DNA from 3 places in the Bradyrhizobium sp. LMG 9283 genome. Region 1 is predicted to be linked to each of the others. Evidence: riboswitches for the same ligand, from Rfam matches in the RefSeq annotation. Region 1 holds a riboswitch; each other region holds the start of a gene.
The links. Region 1 has a riboswitch for cobalamin ahead of P6U29_RS26895 (energy-coupling factor ABC transporter permease). Riboswitches for the same ligand answer to the same signal wherever they lie in the genome.
Positions count from the first base shown of each region.

Region 2: another riboswitch for cobalamin. It lies ahead of metE (5-methyltetrahydropteroyltriglutamate--homocysteine S-methyltransferase); the one in region 1 lies ahead of P6U29_RS26895 (energy-coupling factor ABC transporter permease).
Region 3: another riboswitch for cobalamin. It lies ahead of P6U29_RS35320 (ribonucleoside-diphosphate reductase subunit alpha); the one in region 1 lies ahead of P6U29_RS26895 (energy-coupling factor ABC transporter permease).

Region 1 is NZ_CP120691.1:5,663,534-5,671,532, forward strand. It holds gene cobT (nicotinate-nucleotide--dimethylbenzimidazole phosphoribosyltransferase) at 1-456, opposite strand, end outside; gene cobF (precorrin-6A synthase (deacetylating)) at 463-1,212, opposite strand; gene P6U29_RS26895 (energy-coupling factor ABC transporter permease) at 1,259-1,936, opposite strand; cobalamin riboswitch at 1,973-2,193, opposite strand; gene cobA (uroporphyrinogen-III C-methyltransferase) at 2,239-2,970, opposite strand; gene P6U29_RS26905 (cobyrinate a,c-diamide synthase) at 2,967-4,277, opposite strand; gene cobM (precorrin-4 C(11)-methyltransferase) at 4,277-5,059, opposite strand; gene P6U29_RS26915 (cobalamin biosynthesis protein) at 5,056-5,424, opposite strand; gene cbiE (precorrin-6y C5,15-methyltransferase (decarboxylating) subunit CbiE) at 5,421-6,602, opposite strand; gene P6U29_RS26925 (cobalt-precorrin-6A reductase) at 6,601-7,347, shown strand; gene cobJ (precorrin-3B C(17)-methyltransferase) at 7,323-7,999, opposite strand, start outside.
Region 2 is NZ_CP120691.1:6,868,778-6,876,776, reverse strand. It holds gene P6U29_RS32285 (carbonic anhydrase) at 1-167, opposite strand, end outside; gene P6U29_RS32280 (thermonuclease family protein) at 178-933, opposite strand; gene P6U29_RS32275 (hypothetical protein) at 1,835-2,140, shown strand; gene P6U29_RS32270 (nodulate formation efficiency C protein) at 2,704-3,534, opposite strand; cobalamin riboswitch at 4,536-4,739, shown strand; gene metE (5-methyltetrahydropteroyltriglutamate--homocysteine S-methyltransferase) at 4,840-7,185, shown strand.
Region 3 is NZ_CP120691.1:7,576,398-7,584,396, reverse strand. It holds gene pyk (pyruvate kinase) at 1-436, shown strand, start outside; gene tnpA (IS66-like element accessory protein TnpA) at 1,932-2,312, shown strand; gene tnpB (IS66 family insertion sequence element accessory protein TnpB) at 2,347-2,700, shown strand; gene tnpC (IS66 family transposase) at 2,751-4,316, shown strand; gene P6U29_RS35340 (plasmid pRiA4b ORF-3 family protein) at 4,313-4,633, shown strand; gene P6U29_RS35335 (plasmid pRiA4b ORF-3 family protein) at 4,534-4,914, shown strand; gene P6U29_RS35330 (hypothetical protein) at 5,008-5,247, shown strand; gene P6U29_RS35325 (CbtA family protein) at 5,346-5,645, shown strand; cobalamin riboswitch at 5,739-5,958, shown strand; gene P6U29_RS35320 (ribonucleoside-diphosphate reductase subunit alpha) at 6,080-7,999, shown strand, end outside.

The DNA of each region.
Region 1 (7,999 bases):
TTCGAAGGCGAAGGCCAATTCGGCCGGCGTGAGCGCAGCCTCGACGCTGAAGTCGTTCGTGCCGCTGCGCGGCTTGTCGGTGACGACGCCTGCCATCTGCTCCTGGGCCAACGTGCCGGCATCAACCACTTCCAGGCTCGAGCCCAGCTCGCGCGCCAGCACCGAGATCGCGGCGCCCCCGGAGGCAAAATTCGCCATCATCGCGATGGTCACGGCTTGCGGATAGGCCGACACGCCCTGAGCGACGATACCGTGATCGCCGGCAAAGACGATGATCGGCACGCGCCCGGCGCGAGGCCGCTCCGTCGCTTGCAGGCCCGCAAGCTCGATCGCGAGCTGCTCGAGCCGGCCGAGCGCGCCGGTCGGCTTCGTCAGTTGCGCTTGCCGCGCAACGGCCGCGTCGCGATGGACTGCGGAGATCTCGGGGCAGTTCCGGTAAGCCCATTCGGGAAGCATGCTGCCTCAACGCCTTCGCTTGAGAATGTAGCTGTCCATGATCCAGCCGTGCCGCTCGCGCGCCTCTTGCCGCAACGCGACGATGCGCGGACCGGCCTCGGCCAGTGCGCCGGACATGATGATCTGATCGGGCATGCCGAGATAGGCGCCCCACCAAATGTGGAGCCCGGCCGGGTCGAGCGACTGAAACGCCGTGCCGCCGTCGAGCATCACCGCCACGGTATCGACGCCTTGCGGCCAGCCGCCTTCGCGCAAGCGCCGCCCCGTCGTGACCAGGAACGGCTCGCCGATGTCATTGAGTGGCAGCGCATGCGCGGCGCACAGCGCCTGGATCGAGGTGATGCCTGGCACAACTTCGATATGCGGCAACGGATGGAGCCGCCGCGCGATGCGCAACGAGGAGTCGTAGAGCGACGGGTCGCCCCAGATCAGCAGCGCGACCTTGCCCTCGCCTGCGAGATGCCTCGCAATGGTCTGCGACCAGGTCGCGGCAACCGCATCGTGCCAATCGTCGACGCCCTTGCGGTAATCAGCTTCACCGGCATCGCGCACGGGAAGATCGAATTCGGCGATGACTGTCTTGTCGCTGGTGAGCACGTCCGCGCAGATCATCCGTCTGAGATCCGCAAGATCGGACTTCGCAGCCCCCTTGCGCGGGATCAGGACGAGATCGGCCGCGTTGATGGCTTGAATCGCGGCGCGCGTGAGCTGCTCGGGATTGCCGCAACCGATACCTATCAGAGAGAGCGTGAGCATCGCGAGCGCGATGGGCGGCCGCAGCGGCCGCCCTTTCGCTGGTCTCTCAGGCCGCGTTGTGCAGGCGCGGCGTGACGAGGCCGGGCGCGGTGACGCCACGCAGCGACTTCGCCAGCGCCAGCACGGCGAGATCGGCGAGCGGCTCGATCACGACGACCAGCGCATAGGACCCGGCAAACGCCGCGATGTTGGCGAGGTTGGTCGCACCGAAGCCGGAGCCATAGAGCGCCCAGAACGCCACCCAGGCGACAATGCCGGACTGATAGGCGGTCGAGAGCGCCAGCGCCTGGCGGTATTGCAGATCGACGTAAGCGGTATTGCGCGGAATGATCCGCGTCGCGAGCGCCTGGATCGCAAACAGCGGCACCAGGAGCGTGGTGACGTTCATGCCGTATTGCGGCAGATCGGTCGGCACAAACAACACGCCCTGGAGCAATAGGCCGAACGCGAGGCCGAAGGCCGCGGGCGCAGCACCAAACAGCAGGAACAGGGTCGAGCCGAGGATGAAGTGCACCTCGGACACGCCGACCGGGAAGTGCGGCAGGATTTGGAAGAAGGTGAAGACAAGGCCGGTGGTGGCGAGCGTGCGTGCCGCGAACGAGCCGACGCCCTGCTCGCGGACGGTCTCGGCCGCCAGCTTCAACGCAACGCCGCCTGCGGCGATGCCGGTTGCATAACTCAACACGAGCTTGGCGCCCGTCACGACCCCGGGTTCGATATGCATGGCTCAATTCCTTCCTGCCGTCACACCCGACGGCGTTGGCCTCAAAACGTGCAGGGCCGGTCTCCTGGCTCGCGGCTCACTGGGGTTCTCCGGCCTTCCCGGACCTTGCGGCCCAGTGGCTGATCGGAGCCCCTCACCGCTTACAGTCGCGGGGGCGGCTGGGGTTTTGGGCGCCGCAATTGGGTCCGCCCACCCCCATTCCCGATTATGCTCCGGCGCTTTGCGCCGCGTTGAGCACCATGCCTCTCTTGTGTGCCCCTTTCGCGGAGCCGGCGTCAAGGGGCGAACGGCTGCGGGAGCCGTCATGACGGATAATCCCCCGCCAGCGCGCCGAACAGGATCACGGCCGCAGTGGAAGCGGCGCCGCCGCGCGCAAGTTGCTCGGCGAGCTCGACAATCGTGGTGCGGACCAGCCGTTCGTCGGGTCGTCCGAGGGATTCAGCGAACAGTGCCGGGGTGGTTGGCGCGAGGCCATGCGCGATCAATTTTGCGGCAAGCGCCGGAAAGGTGCGCCGGCCCATATAGACCACAGTCGTCGCCTCAGGGTCTGCCAGCGCCGCCCAGTTCAGGTTGGGCGGCAGCTCGCCGGTGACATCAGCGCCGGTGATGAACTGTACCCGTCGCGAGGTGTGCCGTCGGGTCAGCGGAATTCCTGCTTGCGCCGCGGCGACGCAAGCTGAGGTGACGCCGGGAACGATCTCGTAGCCGATGCCGGCCTCGCGCAGCGTCTCGATCTCTTCCTCGAGCCGGCCGAAAATGCCAGCATCGCCCGACTTCAGCCGCACCACACGCGCGCCGGTTGCGGCATAGTCGACCAAGAGACGGTTGACGTGGTGTTGCTTGGTCGAAGGACGCCCGGCCCGCTTTCCCACCGCGACAAGATTGGCGCCGGGCCGGGCAAGATCGAGGATCGCGCCCGAGGCAAGGTCGTCATAGAGCACGACGTCCGCCTCGCGCAGCCGCGCGGCGCCCTTCACGGTGAGGAGCTCGGGATCGCCAGGGCCGGCGGAGACGAAGGAGACAAAACCGCTCACCGGTCCTCCGCGATCAGATGAAAGAACGTGCCAGTGGCATGGCCGCGGCGCGAGCCGGTCTCGGCAATGACGGTGCCGGTTGCATCGTGCACGACGGCCAACGGCGTATCAGGCTGGGCAAGGATGGTCGAATAGTGGAACTCGTGGCCGCGCAGGCGCGCGCCGACCTCATGCCCCGGCATCGGCGCAGCCAGTTCGGCGAGGCGATAGCCCAGATGCATGCGGCGCTTGGCAAAGCTGGTCTCCAGGCCGAGCAGCCCCGCCATCTCATGGCGGACGCCGTCGGCATCGGTCAAAGCGGCACCCAGCACCATATAGCCCCCGCATTCGCCATGCACCGGCCGCGTCTCCGCGAAGCCGCGAAGGCCACTGCGAAAGCGTGCATTGGCCGCGATCTTGCCAGCATGAAGCTCGGGATAGCCGCCCGGCAGCCAGCACACATTGGCGCCTGCGTCGGGCGCTTCATCGGCCAGCGGCGAGAACGGCAATATCTCGGCGCCGGCCGCGCGCCAGGCTTCCAGCATGTGCGGATAGACGAAGGAGAATGCCGCATCGCGGGCGAGGGCAATGCGCTGACCGGGCGGCGTCACGTTCAGGCCGTTCGCCGCAGCTTGCGGCGACCAGCTCGCTGCCGAACGCAGGACTGCGTCAAGATCGACATGTTCGGCAACGAAGCGCGCGGCCTCGTCGATCAGATTGCCGATCTCCGCCTGCTCCTCGGCCTGTACGAGGCCAAGATGCCGCTTCGGCAGGCTGATCTCGGCATGGCGCGGCAGCGCACCGAACACGGCAATGCCGGCATCGTTCAGCGCGCGCCGCACGAGATCTTCGTGACGCGGGCTGGCGACGCGGTTGAGCACGATCCCTGCAAGGCGCACGCCGGGGCGATAGTCGCGAAGGCCCGCGGCAATCGCGGCCGCAGTCTGCGCCTGCCCAGAGGGATCGATCACCAGCACCACCGGCCAACCCAGCATCTCCGCGATATCGGCGGTGGCGCCGGTGCCGGAGACACCACGCGGGGCAACACCGTCGAACAGGCCCATCGAGCCCTCGGCAAGCACGACGTCGGCATCGGCACCGCGGCTGACGAGATGCGCAATGCTCACGCGATCCATCGCCCAGCTGTCGACGTTGACGGAGGCGCGCCCCGTGGCGGCGGCGTGGAACGCGGGATCGATATAGTCGGGTCCGCTCTTGAAGCACTGCACGTTCAGGCCGCGATTGCGCCAGGCGCGGGCGAGCGCCAGCGTCAGCGTGGTCTTGCCGACGCCGGAGGCAGGTGCGGAGATGACGAGACCGGCCGCCATCACGACGCCTCCGGAAAGCGCGGCTCTGCTCCGACCGGCCGGTAGCGGCGGTCGTAATCGACGGCATAAAGACGGCTCTCGTCAAAATCCTCAGCACCAAGCGTCCTGCCGACCAGGATCAACGCCGTGCGCTCCATCTCGCCGCCCACGGCCGCATTGAGGGTGCCGAGTGTCGCGCGGACCATGCGCTGATCCGGCCAGCTCGCGCGCCACACGATCGCGACGGGGCAGTCCGCACCATAGTGAGGCGTCAGCTCGGCCACGACCTTGTCGAGCAGATGGATCGACAGGTGGATCGCCAGCACCGCGCCGGTCGCGGCGAACGCGGCGAGCTTCTCGCCTTCGGGCATCGCGCTGGCGCGTCCCGGCGTGCGCGTCAGCACCACAGTCTGAGCCAAGCCGGGCAAAGTCAGTTCGGTCTCTAGCGCCGCCGCGGCAGCCGAGAACGAGGGCACGCCGGGTGTCACCGTGTAGGGGATCCCGAGCGCACGCAAACGGCGGAGCTGCTCGCCCATCGCCGACCAGATCGAGAGATCGCCGGAATGCAGCCGCGCGACGTCCTTGCCCTCGGCATGCGCAGCCGCAATCTCCGCGATGATCTCGTCGAGCGACAGCGGCGCGGTGTTGACGATGCGCGCACCAGGCGGGCAATGCGCCAGCACGCCCGCCGGCACCAGCGAGCCCGCATAGAGGCAGACCGGAGAGGCGGCGATCAAATCGCGGCCGCGCAGCGTCAGCAAATCGGGCGCGCCCGGCCCGGCGCCGATGAAATGCACGGTCATGCGCCGTCTCCTTCCGCGATCGCGGCGGTCGCGGTGCGATCCTGCGAGACCACACGCGTCGCAATCAGCCGCGCGCGAGGACCGGCTGCAGCGAGCGCCGCGGCTTCGGCGACTGATCCCGTGCCGAACTTCTCCGCGACGAGATTCGAGTTCGTGAGCGTGTCGATATCCGCCAGCCTATCGGCCGGAACCGCCATGATCGGCACACCGCACTCACGCGCGAGTTGCTTCAGCACCTCGGCGTTGGCCTTGTCGGTGACGGTTGCCATCGCCGCAAGCCCCTCGGGGCCGCCCGCCGCCAGAAGCGCTTCGCGCAGCGAAGCCAGCGTGACGTCCTTTCTGAACCCGAGCCCGGCAACCTTCATCGGACCGTACTCCACTGCACCACGGGCCGCGCGGCCTCCCACGACCGGTAGCGGCCGAGCGGAGCGGCATGTGCGATCTCGACCCGCATCAGCTCGCCGCCATGGCGCTGGTGCAGCTCACCGAGCAGCGCTTCCGTCTCCAGCGTCACCGCATGCGCCACGAGCCGTGTACCACCTGAGAGGCGCGACCAGATCGCGTCGAACATTGTGCTATCGAGGCCACCGCCGATGAAGACGGCGTCCGGCGCGTCCAGCGTAGCGAACGCCTCGGGCGCTTTCCCCGTGACAATGGTGATCCGGTGCGAAAGTCCAAAGGCCGTCGCGTTGCGGCCGATGTTTGCCACGCGATCCTCACGCGCCTCGACTGCAGTCGCCATTCCCCCGCAGAGTGCCCACTCGACCGAGATCGATCCCGATCCGGCGCCGATGTCCCACAGCCGCTCCCCCGGACGCGGCGCCAGCGCCGAGAGCGCCAGTGCGCGGACCGGCCGCTTGGTGATCTGGCCGTCATGGACGAAAAGGTCGTCTGACAGGCCCGAGCTGCGGGGAATGCCCTGCGTCCCCCTCGCCAGCACCGCGACCGCGACCAGATCTCCAGCAATGTCCTCGGCAAACAGGTCGACGCGATGCTGATTGATGTATTCGCGTGGACCGCCAAGCGCCTCGAGTGTCCACAGGAGTGAGGCGCCCCATCCGCGTTCCGTCAGCCATTTGACGAGTTTGTCCACGGCCGCTGCGTCGCGCACCAGACAAATGATGCGTGCATTTTGTGCCAAATGCGGCACAAGACGCTCGAACGGCGCCGCATGGAGACCGAGGCACGTCACGGACTCAAGGCGCCATCCCAGCCGCGCCGCCGCAAGCGAGAAGGTCGACGGCGCCGGGTGCGCGATCCACTCGTCGCCATCGAGCTTCTCGGCGAGACTTGCCCCGGCGCCATGCCAGAACGGATCGCCGGATGCCAGCACCACTGTTGGCTGGCCGCGACAGCTCAGCACGATATTTGCGTCGAACGGCACCGGCCAAGGTCGGCCGCGGCTGCCGACACCCGCCAACGCAAGATGACGCTCGCCGCCGAAAACGGTTTCTGCCGAGGCAAGCGCCTTTCGGCTTGCCTCGGAGAGGCCAGCAAGGCCATCTTCGCCGATACCGATGATCGTCAGCCAGGAATCAGCCATGACGCGCGCCCTCATTCTGGGCGGAACGAGCGACGCGAGCGTGCTCGCAGCGGCGATCGCGCGCGCCAGTATTGACGCCGTGTATTCGTACGGCGGCCGCACCCGCGCGCCCGCCGACCAGCCGCTGCCGACCCGCATCGGCGGCTTCGGCGGCGCGAGCGGTCTTGCCGACTATATTCGTCGTGAGGGCATCACGCATGTCATCGACGCGACGCATCCCTTCGCGGCCGAGATGAGCCGCAACGCGGTCGAGGCTTGCACAGAGACGGGCACGCCGTTGATTGCGCTGGAGCGCGCGCCCTGGATCAAAGCGTCCGCCGACAACTGGATTGAGGTCGTCAACGTCGACGCTGCCGTCGCCGCGCTGCCCGACGCGCCGGCAAACGTGTTCCTCGCCATTGGCCGCCAGCACATCGCGCCGTTCGCGGCCAAGTCGCAGCATTCTTACACGCTGCGCTTCGTCGACCCGCCCGAAGCGCCCCTGCCCTTCGCGGCCGATGTGATCGTGTCGCGTGGCCCCTTCACCCTCGACGGAGAGCTGGAGATGCTGCGCACACGCGGCATCGCGTGGATCGTCGCCCGTAATTCCGGCGGCGACGGCGCGCGCGCCAAGATCGACGCCGCCCGCCTGCTCGGCCTGCCCGTGATCATGATCTCGCGGCCAGAACTGCCCGTGCGGTTGCGGGTCGAGAGCGTCGGCGAAGTGGTGCAGTGGCTCGGTCATCGGATCTGCCTCGGCGCATAGACCCAGCGGCCGACGCGGCGCGTCTGCGAATTGCCGACGATCACCAGCGTGCGCATGTCGGCCATCTCGGCCCGGGCCCCGTTCAGCGTCACGGTCTCGATCTTCTCGTCGGCAGCACTGATCGCACGCGCAAAGATCACCAGGCGCTCGCCGCAGCCGGCTTCGCGAAGCACCGCAAGCGCGCGGCCAAATCCTTCCGGCCGGCTCGCCGAGCGCGGATTGTACATCGCGATGGCAAAATCGGCTTCCGCGGCAAGTCGAAGACGCTTCTCGATCACCGTCCACGGCTTGAGATTGTCGGAGAGATTGATCGCGCAAAAATCATGGCCGAGCGGCGCGCCGGCGCGGGCGGCCGCCGCCAGCATCGCGGTGATGCCGGGCAGAACACGGATCGGCAGGTCGTGCCATTGCGGCGTCTGCTCGAGCGCCTCGAACACGGCGGACGCCATCGCGAATACGCCGGGATCGCCGGAGGAAACGACCACGACCTGCCCGCCCTCCGCGGCGAGCCCTAGGGCCTCGCGTGCACGCTGCAGCTCCTCGCGATTGTCAGATGGATGCAGCTTGAGGCCGGCCCGCGGCGGCACGCGTGCGACATAGGGCGCGTAGCCCAGAATGTCGGTGGCGGCTGCAAGCGCCGCGGAGACTTCCG
Region 2 (7,999 bases), 1.2 Mb from region 1:
GGCGAGAGCAGGTTATCTGGCTTGGGCTGCGGTTTTGCTTGCTTCGCATCGACAATGTTGTTGCCAAGCCGCAGGCAAACCGCCGAACCAGCGAACATCAACAGCGAGCGGCGCGAAGGCGCGATCTTGGTCAGATAGGACATATTCGGAGAACGGCCTGCAAGCATGCGTATCACCTCATCGCGCGGCTTTACGCCACCCGATGGCTTCGGCTTCAGCTTCGCTGCAGAGCCAGCGTTCACCCGGCTTCTTCGTCATGTCGATTTCTCCGTAACTGAGTTGCCCTGGCAGGTGATAAATGCGCTCGCCGTTAAGGTCCACGGTGCCTTTTATCAGACACTCGGGCGAGGGCGGGTCCGATAGCAGGGCGGATCCGAGCAGGAGTTCCTGAGCGTCGATCGGAATCGAGCTCGCGCCGACGATGATCGTCTTCTTGTTGCGGCGACGCCAGTCCCAAGGCGCGATGAACGCCCCCGACCACAGCCCCGCATAGCCTGTGCTCGCCACCAACTCATAGATAGCATAGGTATGGCTAGATGGACCCGACGATAGTGCCCAGCCCGAGCGTACCATCCAGGCGTTCACATCTTCGCCTTCGATGAAGCAACTGCCGAGTGACCTCCTGTACTCATCAACTCCCGTGGTATGACAATCCCACGTTCGTCCGTTCGAATGCTTGATGAGCTCGTCGCGAGCAGCTACGCCGCAAGCCCATTTCCTTCCGTGGGCGTCCAAGCAAATCTGATCAGTCTCAGGAGCGTCGATGCCTGAGAGCCGAATCTTGGTTTGCTCGATCTCGATCGTATTGCCGTCGACGATGCGCGGAGCACCGCTGAGTTTCGCCGCGCAGACCGGAGATGTGATGAGAGCGAGCAATGCGACCATCATTACGCGGTGTTTCATCCCGACAATAACCCTTCGCTCTTGATCCATGTTCACGCACGATCCGGTGCGGCCAAATTCGACTGTTGGACCGCATGATGTCTGTTATTCGGCCGGCATCGTTCGACGTGTGCTTTATGAAAGCTTGGTCGTGATTTCGAACCTACGACCTGACGCTGCGTGAGGTTCAAGCGATTTCTTCGGGTGCGTGTCGCGGTATCCTTTGAGCCTCGCCGGTCTCTCTCACTGGGCGGGCGCACCCTCTCGACCTGAGGAGGAGATCCCCATCGCTCAGCGCCGAAGTCGCGATGCAGGAGAAAGCCGAACCTCGGAACGCTGTTCTCCCGCGCTTGAACAAAATTCGCCTGTGAACTTTGGCGGTCGAGTGGAAGTCAGGCGTGGAGGAGCAACCTTGCTATTCTTCGTGCCACTCCATCGACAGAGAGAAGGCTGTCGAGGGTTTCGACGAGGGCGCTGACATTTCGCCGTAAAGTCTGGTCACGAAAAGACCGAAGTTCGAAAAAATTTGGTTTTGCTTCCTCTGAGAGTTGAACAAAGGCGCCATGGAGTTCAGCTCAAGCTCGCTACGTAAATGAATGGGTATCGTTTGCGCAGACCGCGCAAAAGCCGGATCCCTCTTTCGTAGAGCCAGCCGGGATGGTCGTTGATGCCAATCGCATTGAGGCTTTTCGCACCTCTGCGCTGCCCCATAATCGTTCGTGATGCAGCCGTCCCGTTCGTAACAAGGACTGGATTGTTCATCACCCAGGCGGCGCGACAGGCGGCCGCTTTCGTAGTACGCTTCCCCGCGACGGCATAAGGCCGAGCGTTTGCGCCAGGGAATTTGGAAGGGCAACCATGTCGAGCCGTGGCTTTGTCGTATACGCCCCGGGCAAGCGTTACGCCGCCCGCCTGTTCGAACGATCGCGAGTGGCCCTCCTGATGCCATTCAGTGCGAGGCGTCAATCCACAACATGCACTGGCCATCACCGCACTCGTGCAGGTATTTCTGGTGCGGTTCGCCGACTCACGCTACGCATCATTCTCGACCACCTCACCGCACAATGAGAACGAAATGGTTGTAGCCACCCGTGAATTGCCGGTCTCTCCTTACGCCCTTGAAGTGGATGGCCGACTCAGAGCCGAATTCGCAACCAGAGATGGCGCCAGGGCAGGTGGAGCAGAACTAAAGAAGCGTTTTCCCATGCTTCAAATCCGGATCTATGATGCACAGACGAATGCGCGCGAGGAAATCTAGATCCGACTCAATTTGTTTCCCGATGCCTCGCGCACGGCTCCGGGGCACCTCGCCGCTCGGAAAAAGGGCCCGCCGTCACGGAGTATGCAGTTCCGTTCCCGGGTACCCTCTTAATCGGTTTCTTCGCAGCACTCGGTCCCGGGGTGCCGCCGGCGTCGCTATGCTCGCGCTCCTGAGGTGCCAGTCAGTCGCGCGATGCGCAGCGCACGCCGGATCAGGCTTGGGCCCGAGGCATCTCCAGGACCGGTCCCGTGAAGAATGGCATCGAGGGCTGTCCCCCCCCCCCGCCCCCCGCAGATTGGTGTCCTCTCAGTGCGTGGGGTGCGGCGGGGCCAAACCGGCTCTCGCACGCTGGCACGCGCCGCTGAGCCCGACTCCTCGCGGAAAGAGCCGAGCGCAATCGTGCTGTCCGACTTTTCCGATGACGTCTGAAGGCTGCGGGAGTGGCTCGCGGACTGTTGCGGAGCCGTAAACAGCGCGGCTTTAGAGCGCATATGTCCTGCGGTTGCTCCGAGGCGCTCGGCGCTGAAAGAGCCGCGACGCGATGTTGCTCTGCGCGACCATTAACGAGACCTTCGCCCCTCTAACTCTTCCCGTTCCTTTGACTCTATGCGATCGAACCAGGAGCCAGGCGGATAGGCCGCGATACGCTTGGCAAAGAAGGATTGCGGCTCCCAATCTTGACCTTCGCTCTTCTCGAAAGTGATGACCCCGTTGTGGGTAAAAGAGCGGGGCCCTGGCGTATCACAGTTCACCACAAGCAGAACGCGCCAGAGATCAGCTTTCTCGGTCGGCTTGTCGTTCTGCTTCGGCAAGTAGTCCACTCCAACAGGTTCAACGATAGTGCAGCGGCCCTGCCGCAGAAGATCGCCAAGCGGGCCTTGCGTGGTCGTCACAAAGTTGAAGTTGGCCGGGTCATGCAGAAAGCGGAGATTTGCGTCCCTTTCGCCATCCGTGATTTCACTGGCGATCAACGAGAGCGCCAGGGCGCGCCAGCCCAATTCCATCGGCTTTGCATAGGTCGACGCAAGTTCAATCGTCCCGTCGAGCGCGATCTTCCATGTGATAACGTACTGTTCGTCTGATTTATTGTCCCGGTGCCTGGTCCACGAAACGAAAACATATTCATGTCCGTCAAGTTCAGCGACGCCCCACATTCGAGGGACGAAGTGTGCCACCTTCGAGACGTTGGAGATAATTTGTTCTATCGTCTCACCATCTTGCGCTCGCCACGTTGATTTGACTCTTTCGACGAGGGGGCTGTCGATGGCGAGAACACTGTTGCTCATGGCAGCCAGCCCAGCCAGGCAGATCAGGCATCGACCGAGACAAAACCATAGCGCGCGTCTTCCAGACATTCTCTTCTTCATAACCGTCGGCCTATCGAGTTTCATCCACACGTCATTCCAAAGCGGGCAACCTTGAACCTGTTATGCGAGAGCGCAAGAAGCTAGCGGCGACGCGACGGGGCGACCGCGGTCCCGCGCGAGCATGCGCTCCCCTCTATGTCACGCGCCGCTAACTTCAGTTGCCAGCGACAGCCTCAATTTGCTGTGCTGGAAATGCCCAGCAGGAGGAGACTGGGCATGCCGAGGACTTGCATTCTTCGTGCCAGGTAATAGACGGAAGTTCGCACCGGTTTTGTGTCCTCTTTGTCGACTTTCCGACTTGCGCACGTCTCGATGTTTCCATTCAGCCTATCCATCGCGGCTTATGCATCCTCGCACGCGCCGGATATTCGACGGCGCAGGGGAACGCCTCGGTGCCAAGTTCCTGATGAGAATTGGGAGCACGTGTGCCGCCATTGAACCGTTTGGTTCGGTATCATTGCCGGAATATAGGCTTCGATCTCTGCCATGTCTTTGGGCACTCGCGGCCAAAAAGGCCATGGCGCGTTTGGCGCTCCTTTTGCGACATGCGGCGCTCCGGAATTCGAGAGCAGCCTCAAGGTGCGCTTTGCACTCGATGGCCAACGACGCGAAGCCGATCTTCACCACCGAGCATCTGGAATCTGGCTGGCACCGCAAATCAACGTGCTCGCCAGGTATGTTGCTGCCTTCGCCAGGTGTCTTGGGCCTAGTCAACACGCATCTTGTTGGTCGAGAAGGCAGCTGGATGGTGGACGTGCTCGAAGAACCGCTGGGAAGCCGGGACTCGCATTAAATGCGTTCTGCTCGAGGAAGCAGTCCCGACCACGCAAGCCGCATTTGTCCCTTCCACCGGATTGGCGTGCGGCCCCACGCGCAGGTAGCTCCGATGGTCATTCCGATATCGCTGATTGGCAAGCGCTTCTACGTCGTGTTCAACGATATAGATGCACGGTCATTCGCGTGGCAGATGTCGCAGCATTAGCTTGAGACATAATCTGAGAGGTTGACGGAAGAGTTCTCTTGCCGATAATCCAAGTCGTCGAGGTTCTCCGGTTTCCATTTGATCCGGAGCTAAGAGGGAAGCCGGTGAAAATGCCGGCGCTGCCCCCGCAACTGTGAGCGGCGAGCCGCTGTCCAACGATGTCACTGAAGCCTGCGCGGCTTCGGGAAGGCCGGACAGCAGCGATGACCCGCGAGCCAGGAGACCTGCCCCGACAATATATTCGTCCACGGGCGGGGTGTCCCGGTGGTACGTCAAGCAGCCGTCGCACGCGCGACGTCCCCTGCCTGCGTCCGCCATGGCCTTCGCCCCCAACTGGGGTTAACGCTATGTCTCTTCTCTCCCTTCCGGTTGCCACGCTCGGAACGCCACGCATCGGTCCAAGGCGCGAGCTCAAACTCGCACTAGAAAGCTACTGGGCCGGAAAAAGCAGCGAACAACAGTTGCTCGAGGACGCAGCTGGCCTGCGCGCCGCGAACTGGGCCCGTCAGAAATCTATCGGCGTCACGGTCATTCCATCGAACGATTTCTCGCTGTATGACCAGGTGCTCGACACAAGTGTCATGGTTGGCGCCATCCCGGAGATCTACGCCTCGAAAACCGAATCCGTTTCGCTCAAGACGTACTTCGCCATGGCCCGCGGTTCACAATGCGACGACCAGGATGCGAGTTGCGGTCACGGACCGCGCGGATTTGGCGCACCCGCGCAGGAGATGACGAAGTGGTTCGACACCAACTACCACTACATGGTCCCCGAGTTTCACAGGGGACAGACTTTCAGGCTATGCTCTCGCAAGCCGATCGAGGAGTATGAGGAAGCCAAGTCCCTTGGCTTTCAGACCCGCCCTGTCCTGATCGGGCCGGTCACATTCCTAAAGCTCGGCAAGAGTGCCGATCCTGCGTTCCAGCCACTCTCACTACTGGACGAACTGATACCGGCCTATATCGAAGTTCTGCAGGAATTGGCCAAACGTGGGGCAAATTGGGTTCAGTTCGACGAGCCCTGCCTGGTTGTTGATCTGGATGAGGGGGCGCGAAAATCTTTGCTCCATGCCTATGACCGGCTCGCCAAGGAGGGGCCGGCCATCAAGATCATGGTTGCCAGCTATTTCGGCGACCTCGGTGACAATCTGGACACCGCCTTGAGCCTGCCAGTTGCCGGACTTCACCTCGATCTGGTTCGAGCGCCACAGTTATTGGACCAGATCATTGCTGGCGGCCGAAGTGATCTCGTCATATCGCTCGGTGTCATCGACGGCCGGAATGTATGGCGGTCGAATTTGTCGTCGCTGCGCCGGAGGCTGGAACCCGCGATTGCGAAGCTTGGCAAGGATCGTGTACAGATCGCCCCATCCTGCTCGCTGCTTCACGTGCCGGTCGACGTTGAACTCGAGGCCGGGCTCGCTCCCGACGTGAAGAGCTGGCTTGCTTTTTCGGTTCAGAAGATGCGTGAACTTGCGATCCTGGCGCGGGCACTCGCAGGCGACCAGAATGTTGCGCTAGCTCTTGCCGAGTCGGAATGTGCCGCGACTGTCCGCCGGAGTTCGCCGAAAATCCGTGATGCCAATGTCGCTGTCCGGATGAGAGCGATCGACCAGGGCACGCGCCGGCGCGCCAGCCCATTTGCCCGTCGTGCCGAGATCCAAAGCAATCGTTTCGGACTACCGCCTTTTCCTACCACGACGATCGGATCGTTTCCGCAGACCACAGAGGTCCGGAATGCCCGTGCGGCGCATGCGCGAGGCGCGATGAGCGACGAGCAATACGACGGGTTCCTCAAGGAGGAGACTGCGCGCGCCGTACGTTGGCAGGAGGACATCGGACTTGACGTCCTCGTGCACGGCGAGTTCGAGCGCAATGACATGGTGCAGTACTTCGGCGAGCAACTCGCCGGGTTCGCCTTTACCAGGAACGGATGGGTGCAATCTTACGGCTCGCGCTGCGTCAGGCCACCGATCCTGTTCGGCGATGTAGTGCGGTCGAAGCCTATCACCGTAGAGTGGTGGCGCTACGCGCAATCACTAACCAAGAAGCCGATGAAGGCGATGTTGACCGGACCGGTGACGATCTTGAACTGGTCCTTTGTTCGCGATGATATTCCTAAAAGCGAGGTCTGCCGCCAGATTGCGCTCGCGATCCGAGACGAAGTCCGCGATCTCGAGAATGCTGGGGCAACCATGATCCAGATCGACGAAGCTGCACTCCGCGAAGGATTGCCGTTGCGTCGATCGGAGTGGACGGCTTATCTCGACTGGGCCGTGGATTGCTTCCGCATCTGCTCATCGGGCGTCGCCGATCAAACGCAAATTCATACGCATATGTGCTACTCGGAGTTCAACGACATCATCGGTGCGATCGCTGCAATGGATGCGGACGTCATCTCGATCGAGACGTCGCGCTCGAAAATGGAACTACTCGACGCCTTCAGGAACTACGAATATCCAAATCAGATCGGGCCGGGCGTGTACGACATCCACTCTCCACGCGTTCCCGAGACGGGCGAAATGAAGGAGCTGATGGCGTTGGCTCGGACACGGCTGCAGGATTCGCAGCTCTGGGTCAATCCGGACTGCGGCCTGAAGACGCGCAAATGGGAGGAGGTTCGGCCGGCCCTAGCGAACATGGTCGCTGCCGCCCGCGAACTGCGCGCTGCATCCGATCCGCGAGGCCGTTGACCCGGGCTTGGGTCTCTTCTCGACAAAGCTGATCCGCTTGTGGTCATTTGCGCTCTCGATAATCCGGGAACCTTGAGAACACAAAAAAATGCCCGGTTCCGCTTGGCGGGCCGGGCGAAAGTCTGGGAGGAGCGACGCTGACGCATCGCGCGGACTTCCATCGGCGGAGGGAGGACAGCCGCCGGTTCGATCACGGCGAGGACATTCGCCGAAAATCGGAGCCCAGTTGAAGCACAAGCTCAGCGTAGCTCAATTATGCCCTGGTATGCGACGGTATAGCCTGAGATTTAGAAATCTACACCAAGGTTTGTCGCTCATGAGCACGTCGGCAACGGTTGCGACAGCAACGAGGGGCAGTGATGCCGGGCGGTCGCCGCAGGGCACCAACCGCAAACTCGGTGCGCTTTCCTGCCTGGCAACCTTATGCTCGATCAGCACGACGATACGAAAAACCCGGCTCCAAGGATCTCGCAAGCGTAGCCAATGCAGAGCGGTTGCTATTGATTTGGACCCTGCTTAAGGCAGTCGTTGGTCGACCGGTCCCACCCGATAGTCGGGTTTCGGCTTGAACTTCTGTTTGAGATCTATGAGCGGACCACGGATGATGTCACGAGCTTGAAGGGCGGCCCGATGCCGATAGGGTGCTCCTCAGCCGTGAGCCCGGTGCTGCCCCAAGATAGGCCAGTTAAGTGATGTCGATTTAGGATTGACACGACACGACTCGGCTCGGCGGAGCCGGTTTAGACCGCCCGACTGTGTGTAGCCCCGCACCGAGGAAGATGAGCGTCGAACGCCGATGTGACGCTCCGGAGCA
Region 3 (7,999 bases), 1.9 Mb from region 1:
TCGCATCATCAAAAGCACGGAGCGGCATCATCTCTATCGGTCGCTGATCGAAGCTTCTCGAGCTGACGTGGACAGTACCCCTTCGCATGCCGTCGCGGCCGCAGGGGCAGATCTTGCCGCTACAATTGGCGCCAAAGTCATCATCGGCTTCACGGCAGGCGGGACGACGGCCGCTCGGATCTCGCGCAGCCGGCCGCCGGTGCCGATCCTTGCCCTTACTCCGGATGAGAGAGTGGCTCGGCGCATGAGCTTGTTGTGGGGGGTGCACAGTGCGGTGTCCAGCGATCCTTCTGGCTATGAGGAGATGACGCGCATCGCCTCGGCGGCCGCGCACCACGAGGGCTATATTCGATTGGGCGACTTGGCTGTGATCGTCTCTGGAGTGCCGTTTGGACTTAGAGGCGCGACAAACAATCTTCGCGTTGTCGCTTGTTAAGACAATGCCCTTGAATCGCGCTGCGAAAGGCCACCCGATCGCCATATGGACCACGCTCAGGATTCAGCTGTGACGGGACGCCGATATTGCTTGAGTTCGAGGCGGCATCAGCCTTCCAAGCTGAATACGAGGGTTCGCTTCCCTTCACCCGCTCCATGGCACGATTTTTCGCGCTAATCTACGATATGATGCGATCGCGTTCGTTCGACGGTTGCGCCTGGGGCTTCATCAGCTGTACCCAATATCGCCCCATGCAAAGGTGAGGCTCTGCAAGATGCCCAATGATCGATTGAAGCGAGAGTTCAGTTTTTTTAGGTGGTTAGAGGGCTGCCTGTGCGCGACGTGTGCACCGGGAGATCAAAAAAAAATTTCTCACAGCCAGCGTGTGCAGACTCCGAAGCTCGATAGAGCCGCTCAGCGAACAGGGCGCACGTCATAAATTTCCGAGAGCAGGGGTATCCGCAGCAACTGACGAGCGGTGTCAGTTGTCTGGGGCGCTATGTGCTCATGGGATAAAAGGCGACGGCATCGTGCCAACAGTCGAGGTAGCTTTACGATCACGCTACAACGTCAACTACTCGCGCTCGTGGATCGTAGAGGCACTCCGCATGAACCCATTGGTCATGCCGGACGAAACCTGAAGTCTTCGTAGGACCGCCCCAGATTTCGAGTGGGGGGCCTAATAAGGTATGGTTGGCAAGCTCGAAGCCGTTTGAAGTACTTCAACGTCCTGCTTGAACTTGTCGATGTTTAATTGGTTCTTGATTTGGGGACCACCTTCAATCGTTCCGTGGATATCGATCCCGACTCGTGAGTTCAACGAGGTTCTTTAGGCTCCCTCCTTCGACGGAGGCAGTTAGTCGTGCGAGCCAGGTACTGCCGGTGCTCCGTGGCTGAGTAGGTTGTCGTGACACTCCAGAAGCGAGAGACATGACTGACTGGTTGGCCATATGCACGTCGATATGCTTCCTCGCCGATCGAACACGAGACGCGTGCAGATTGCGTGGAGGCGAACTGTTCCCTGATCCAGATGCGTGATCCGTTATATCGTAAATGAGCATTGTCTCGTCCTTAATCCTGTCGCGGTCCGTGACTGTGCTCACGAGCGAACTGGGCCTCACGCAATCCTCATAATATTGGTCGAGGTGTTCGGATTTTGCCCGCGATCCCGGTGGCTCACTGACCATGAGTGGTAGGCTTAGGGGACACGGCGCGATTTGCGCCGTTCATCGGGCGAGCGTTTCGTAAGCTGCTCGGCGCCGAACCTTCGCCGAAGGACTGCGTTGGCTATTTCCAGCGCTGTGAGAATGCGTTCCGAGCGGCCGCCGGGGCCAAGATTGCCCGCACCGGGGTGGCATGAGCACGTTTCGCTCGATCGTGTTCTCGTCGGTGATCGCCGGCTTCATCGTAAGCGTAGCGCCGAGGCCCTTTGGATTGTTTGTGCGGAGTCTTGAGAGCACCGTTAGAAGAGTCATCTTCTGGAAGGGTGCTCACAATGGACGACCATTCTGACGACATAAGACGACCGTTGTCACCGCGTATTGAAGTGTTCGCTGGCGCAGGTCGAAAGCGCTGGCCGGATGATTTGAAGGCACAGATTGCCGCGGAAAGCCTCGAGCCGGGGGCGGTTGTCACAGACGTCGCCCGTCGCCATGGCTGCCGGCCCCAGCAGGTGCATGACTGGCGGCGCCGGGCGCGTTTGGGCCAGTTGGTGCTGCCAGCTTCGGCGGAGACGCTGTCGTTCGTGCCGGTGGTGTCGGAATCGGCGCTACCGGCGGCCGCAGAGCCCACCGGGTCGCCGGAAGCAGCCGTTGTGACGGTTGAGCTCCAGGGGGCACGAGTGGAGGTGCGGGGGCGCCTGGCCTTGCTGTGTTGAGTGATGTGTTCTTGGCGCTTCGACGGACACGTTCATGCTGACGCCGCCTGCGAACCTTACGATTTACGTGGCGACGCAACCTGTGGACTTCAGAAAAGGTGCGGAGGGCTTGGCGCTTTTGGCGAAGGAGACGCTGGGCCATGATCCGATGAAGGGCGTGGCGGTGGTGTTCCGCGCGAAGCGCGCCGATCGGGTGAAGATTGTCGTCTGGGATGGCAGCGGCCTTGTGATGTATTGGAAGCGGCTCGATAGCAACGGCTTCAAATGGCCTCCCATCGTGGCCGGCGTGATGCGGATGAATGCCGCGCAGTTGTCGGCGCTTCTGGCCGGCATGGATTGGACGCGGATGCACGCGCCTCGGATCCCGCAGCCGAAAGCGCTTGCGTAAAGATACAAATCTCGCTGCATCGGGGCGCGAAGCATGGCAGACTCGGGCCAATGAGTGATTTGCCTGATGAGCTGCCGAGTGATCCAGCTGAGTTGCGTGTCTTTGCCGCGGCTCTGCTGGATCGCTGCGCCAGGCTCGAGCGGTTGCTCAAGCTTGCAAAAGATGCGCAGTTCGGTCGGTCCTCGGAAAAGCTGGACGCTGATCAGCTGCAGCTTGTTCTGGAGGACATCGAAGAGGCCGTCGCGGCCCTCGAAGCAGCCGAGGATCGCGCCAATCCCAGAACCTGCGAGAAGAGGACGGCCGAGCGCAAAGCCAACCGTGGTCAGCTGCCGGAGCATTTGCCGCGCATCATCGAGACCCTGATGCCCGCTGCAACCTGCTGTCCGTCCTGCAAAGGCGATCTCTTTGAGATCGGTCACGATGAGAGCCAGAGGTTGGACGTCGTACCGGCGCAGTATCGCGTGATCGTCACCCGCCGGCCCAAACTGGCCTGCCGCGCCTGTCACGGTGTCATCCTCCAGCATGCTGCTCCCGAGCGACTGATCAGGGGAGGATTGCCCACCGAGCGGCTGGTCGCGCATGTGATCGACGCGAAGTATCATTGGCATTTGCCGCTTTATCGCCAGGCGCAGATGCTGGAGACCCACGGAATAGCGCTGGACCGTTCCACGCTCGCCTTCTGGGTCGGCTACGCCGCCCAGGAATTGAAGCCCTTGTGGCATCGTCTACGCCAGCTTCTGCTGGCCTCCTCGAAGCTCTGTGTCGATGAGACCCCGGCGCCGGTGCTGGATCCGGGGCGCGGCAGGACAAAAACCGGCTACTTCTGGGCGCTGTCACGCGATGACAGGCCTTGGGCCGGACCTGATCCGCCTGGGGTGGTCTATGCCTATGCACCGGGCCGCGGCGCCGTTCATGGCTTGCGGCTGCTTGAGGGCTATCGCGGCATCATCCACTGCGACGGCTATCAGGCTTACAAGACCATGACCCGAGAGACGCGTGCGGACGCCCTGTCCGGGACGCTCGCCTTCTGCTGGTCGCATCTGCGGCGCCAGTTTGTGAAGATCGAGCGGGAGGCTGCGCCGGCGCCAGCTCCGGTTGCCCGCGAGGCGCTCGCGCGCATTGCCCAGCTCTACGCGGTCGAGAAGGCACTGCGCGGCCGCTCTGCTTCCGAGCGCTGCGCCGGCCGACAAGCGCATGCCCGGCCTCTGGCTACAGCCTTGAAGCAGTGGTTTGAGGCCAAGCTTGATCACCTTGCGGGGAAGAGCGACACGGCGAAGGCTTTGCGTTATGCGCTACGCCATTGGGACGGCCTGACGCTCTACCTTGATGACGGGCGCATCGAGATGGACACGAATGCGGTCGAGCGTGCGATGCGGCCGATCAAGCTCAACGCCAAGAACTCCCTTTTTGCCGGTTGCGACGAAGGTGCCGAGAATTGGGCATTGCTGGCTTCGCTCATTGAGACCTGTAAGCTCAATGGCGTCAGTGCCGAGCACTGGCTCGCTGACGTTCTCGCCAAGCTCGTCAATGGTTGGCCTGCGGCGCGACTGGACGAACTGCTTCCCTGGGCATCGACCTATACGATGCATACACACGATCCGAGGCTGGCGGCATGAGCCTGAACACGACCGCGGTCCGGATCAAGGTGACCCTCAAGGATGTGAAGCCGGAGGTGATGCGTCGCCTTGTCGTACCCGTCACCCTGCGCCTTGATCGGTTGCATCTGACGCTTCAGGAGGCATTCGGCTGGACGAACAGTCACCTCTTCGAGTTCTTCGCTGGTGAGGTCCGTTGGGGGATTCTGATCCCCACAACGATTACGGCCACCAGCCCATGGATGCCCGCAAAGCGCGGCTTTGCGATATCGTTCGCGAGACCGGCGCCAAGACGATCCACTATCTCTATGACTTCGGCGACAGCTGGGACCATGTGATCAAGCTCGAAAAATGGTTCGAGAACACCACGACGGAGGGGCTTCCCTTCCTGCTCGAGGCCGCCGGCCGTTGTCCTCCGGAAGACGTCGGCGGTGCGCCAGGCTATGCCGAATACCTCGCCGCCATCAGCGACCCCGGCCATCCCGAGCACGAACACATGCGCCTCTGGGGCCCGGAGCGGTTCGATCCCAACGTCGTCGACCGGAAGGCGCTCGAAGCCGCCGTCAAGGCGTTGTCCGACACATGGATACCGCGGCGACGCGCCACGCGAACAAAATAGGCGTCAAGCGTCATTCAGAAGGGCTGCAGAGCTACGCTTACGCTTCATCGTTGGTCTCATGTCACGGTCGCCCAGCAATTCGGCACCGTCCCCTTGATCCTGAAGGCCGAGGTCTTCGAGAAGGCCGCGGAGACGCACCAGCATGACGCCGCGACCGCGACGCAGGGGGCTGCGGACGATCATGACCATTCGACGCACAGCCACGTCGACCACGACCACGGCACGGAAGCCTGGGAGCCGCGCGAAGGGCTCGAGCGCAACGCCTATACGGCTGCGGCCGATGTGCTGACCGCAATCGGCGCTGCTCTTGGCCGGCTTCTTCGCCGTCCGTAGCGGCGCGACTGGCAGCGGAGTTTCCTGGCACGAAGGCCTCTTGTGGGGCGGTCTTCACGGTCGCACCTGGGTTCGGCCTGCCCCCGGAATTGCCTGGCGTGCCGGCCGCGCCATTGCTGTCTCGCCAAATCTGGTGGCTCGCCGTGCTGGCGACGGCTGGAGGGCTTGCCTTGATCGCCTTTCGCCGTTCGGTGCCGGCGGCCATCGCCGGTGTGATCCTGCTGCTCTTGCCGCACCTGATCGGTGCGCCGGAGTTGGAGCACGTCGAGACCAACGTGCCGTCCTCGCTGTCGTACCAGTTCATGGTCGCGGTGACGCTGACGAGCCTGGTATTCTGGAGCCTATTGGGCGCGCTGACGAGCACGATCTTTGCGCGGCTCGATCGCGACTCGGCGTAGGTCTGGCCAGATCGCCGGGCCGGAACTCCCACATTCGACAACCAGTCTGAGCGGAAGCCTCAAACGAATCGTTGACACCCGTCCGCGAATACACCACATGTGGGGCGTCACGGTTCCGCTGGATCGCAAGATTTAGTGGCTAAGAGGGAAGCCGGTGAACTGCGCCTTTCGGCGCGGAATTCCGGCGCTGCCCCCGCAACTGTCAGCAGCGAGCTGCTTCCGACAATCGTCACTGGTGCTTTTTGCGCCGGGAAGACGGGAAGAAAGCTATGACCTGCGAGCCAGGAGACCTGCCGTGACGATCTGAACGTCCACGGGCGGGGTGTCCGGCGGTCGCTTGCATGCACCGTCCGGCGCTTTGCTGTCGGCGTTTCTGCGGCGTCCTTCCTTATCAGCCCCGTTCAAACATAACACGCGCATCACGGGGCCTATTGATGTCACTGAACCTGCACGACGCGGACACCGCTTCCGCACCCATCATCCAGTTGCGTCCGCAATCGCTTGCTGCTGCTGCGAGCGAGCCGGCGATGCAGATCATCCGCCGCAACGGAAAAGTTTCGCCGTTCGACTCCGCCAAGATCGCCGTCGCCATGACCAAGGCGTTCCTGGCGGTCGAGGGGACCAGCGCGGTCGCCTCGCGCCGCGTCCATGAGAGTGTCGAGCAGCTCACTGCCGAAGTCGTCACCGCGCTGATGCGGCGGGCAGGTGAAGGACGCACCTTCCATATCGAGGACGTGCAGGACCAGGTTGAGCTAGCCCTGATGCGCAGCGAACACCACAAGGTCGCGCGCGCCTATGTGCTGTACCGCGAGGAGCGTTCGCGCCAGCGCGCCGAGGAAGCCGCCGCCGAAGCCGAGCCCGCGGCAATGCCGTCCCTTCATGTCACGCTTGCCGACGGCTCGCGCGTCGGTCTCGACACCAAGCGCCTCGCCCTGATCATCGGCGAAGCCTGCGCCGGCCTCGATGGCGTGTCCGCCGCCCCTGTGCTCGCCGAAACCACGCGCAATCTCTACGACGGCATCAGTCAGGACGAATTGGCGCTGGCCGCGATCATGGCTGCGCGCACACTGGTCGAACAGGAACCGAATTACGCCTATGTCAGCGCGCGCCTGTTGCTTGACAAGCTCCGCGGCGAGGTGCTGTCCTATGTCCATGGCGTCCCGACGTCGGCCGCTCAGGCTGACATGGCGACGCGCTACGCCGAGTATTTTCTGGCCTATGTGAAGACGGGTATTGCGGCCGAACTGCTCGATCCTGAACTCGCCCGCTTCGACCTCGGCCGGATCGCCTCGGCGCTGAAGCCCGAGCGCGATTTGAACTTCCAGTTCCTCGGCCTCCAGACGCTGTACGACCGCTACTTCCTGCACGTGCATGGCAAACGCATCGAGCTACCGCAAGCCTTCTTCATGCGTGTCGCGATGGGCCTGGCCGTGCGCGAGATAGATCGCGAAGCCAGGGCTATCGAGTTCTACGACCTGCTGTCCTCGTTCGCCTTCATGGCCTCGACCCCGACACTGTTCAATTCGGGCACACTGCGCCCGCAGCTGTCCTCCTGCTTTCTTACGACCGTCTCGGACGACCTCGACGGCATCTTCGAGTCGGTCAAGGACAATGCGCTGCTCGCAAAATATTCCGGCGGCCTCGGCAATGACTGGACGCCGGTGCGCGGGCTCGGCGCCCACATCAAGGGTACCAATGGCGAGAGCCAGGGCATCATCCCGTTTCTGAAGGTCGCCAACGACACCGCCATCGCCGTCAACCAGGGCGGCAAGCGCAAGGGTGCGGTCTGCGCCTATCTGGAGACCTGGCACGTCGACATCGAGGAATTCCTCGATCTGCGCAAGAATACTGGCGACGACCGCCGCCGCACCCACGACATGAACACGGCGAGCTGGGTGCCGGACCTGTTCATGCAGCGCGTCGATACCGACGGCGAATGGACGTTGTTCTCGCCCGACGAGACGCCCGATCTGCATGATCTCTACGGTGAGGCGTTCAAGGCCGCCTATGAGTCGTATGAGGCCAAGGCAAAGGCCGGCGGCCTGCGCGTGTTCAAGACCGTACGGGCGACCGATCTCTGGCGCCGCATGCTGACGATGCTGTTCGAGACTGGCCATCCCTGGATCACCTTCAAGGATCCCTGCAATCTGCGCTCGCCGCAGCAGCACATGGGCGTGATCCATTCGTCGAACCTCTGCACCGAGATCACGCTCAACACCTCGGCTGACGAGGTCGCGGTCTGCAATCTCGGCTCCATCAACATGCTCGTTCATGTCGGTCCCGGTGGTCTCGACCAGGCCAAGCTGAAGCGGACGGTCACGACGGCCGTGCGGATGCTCGACAACGTCATCGAC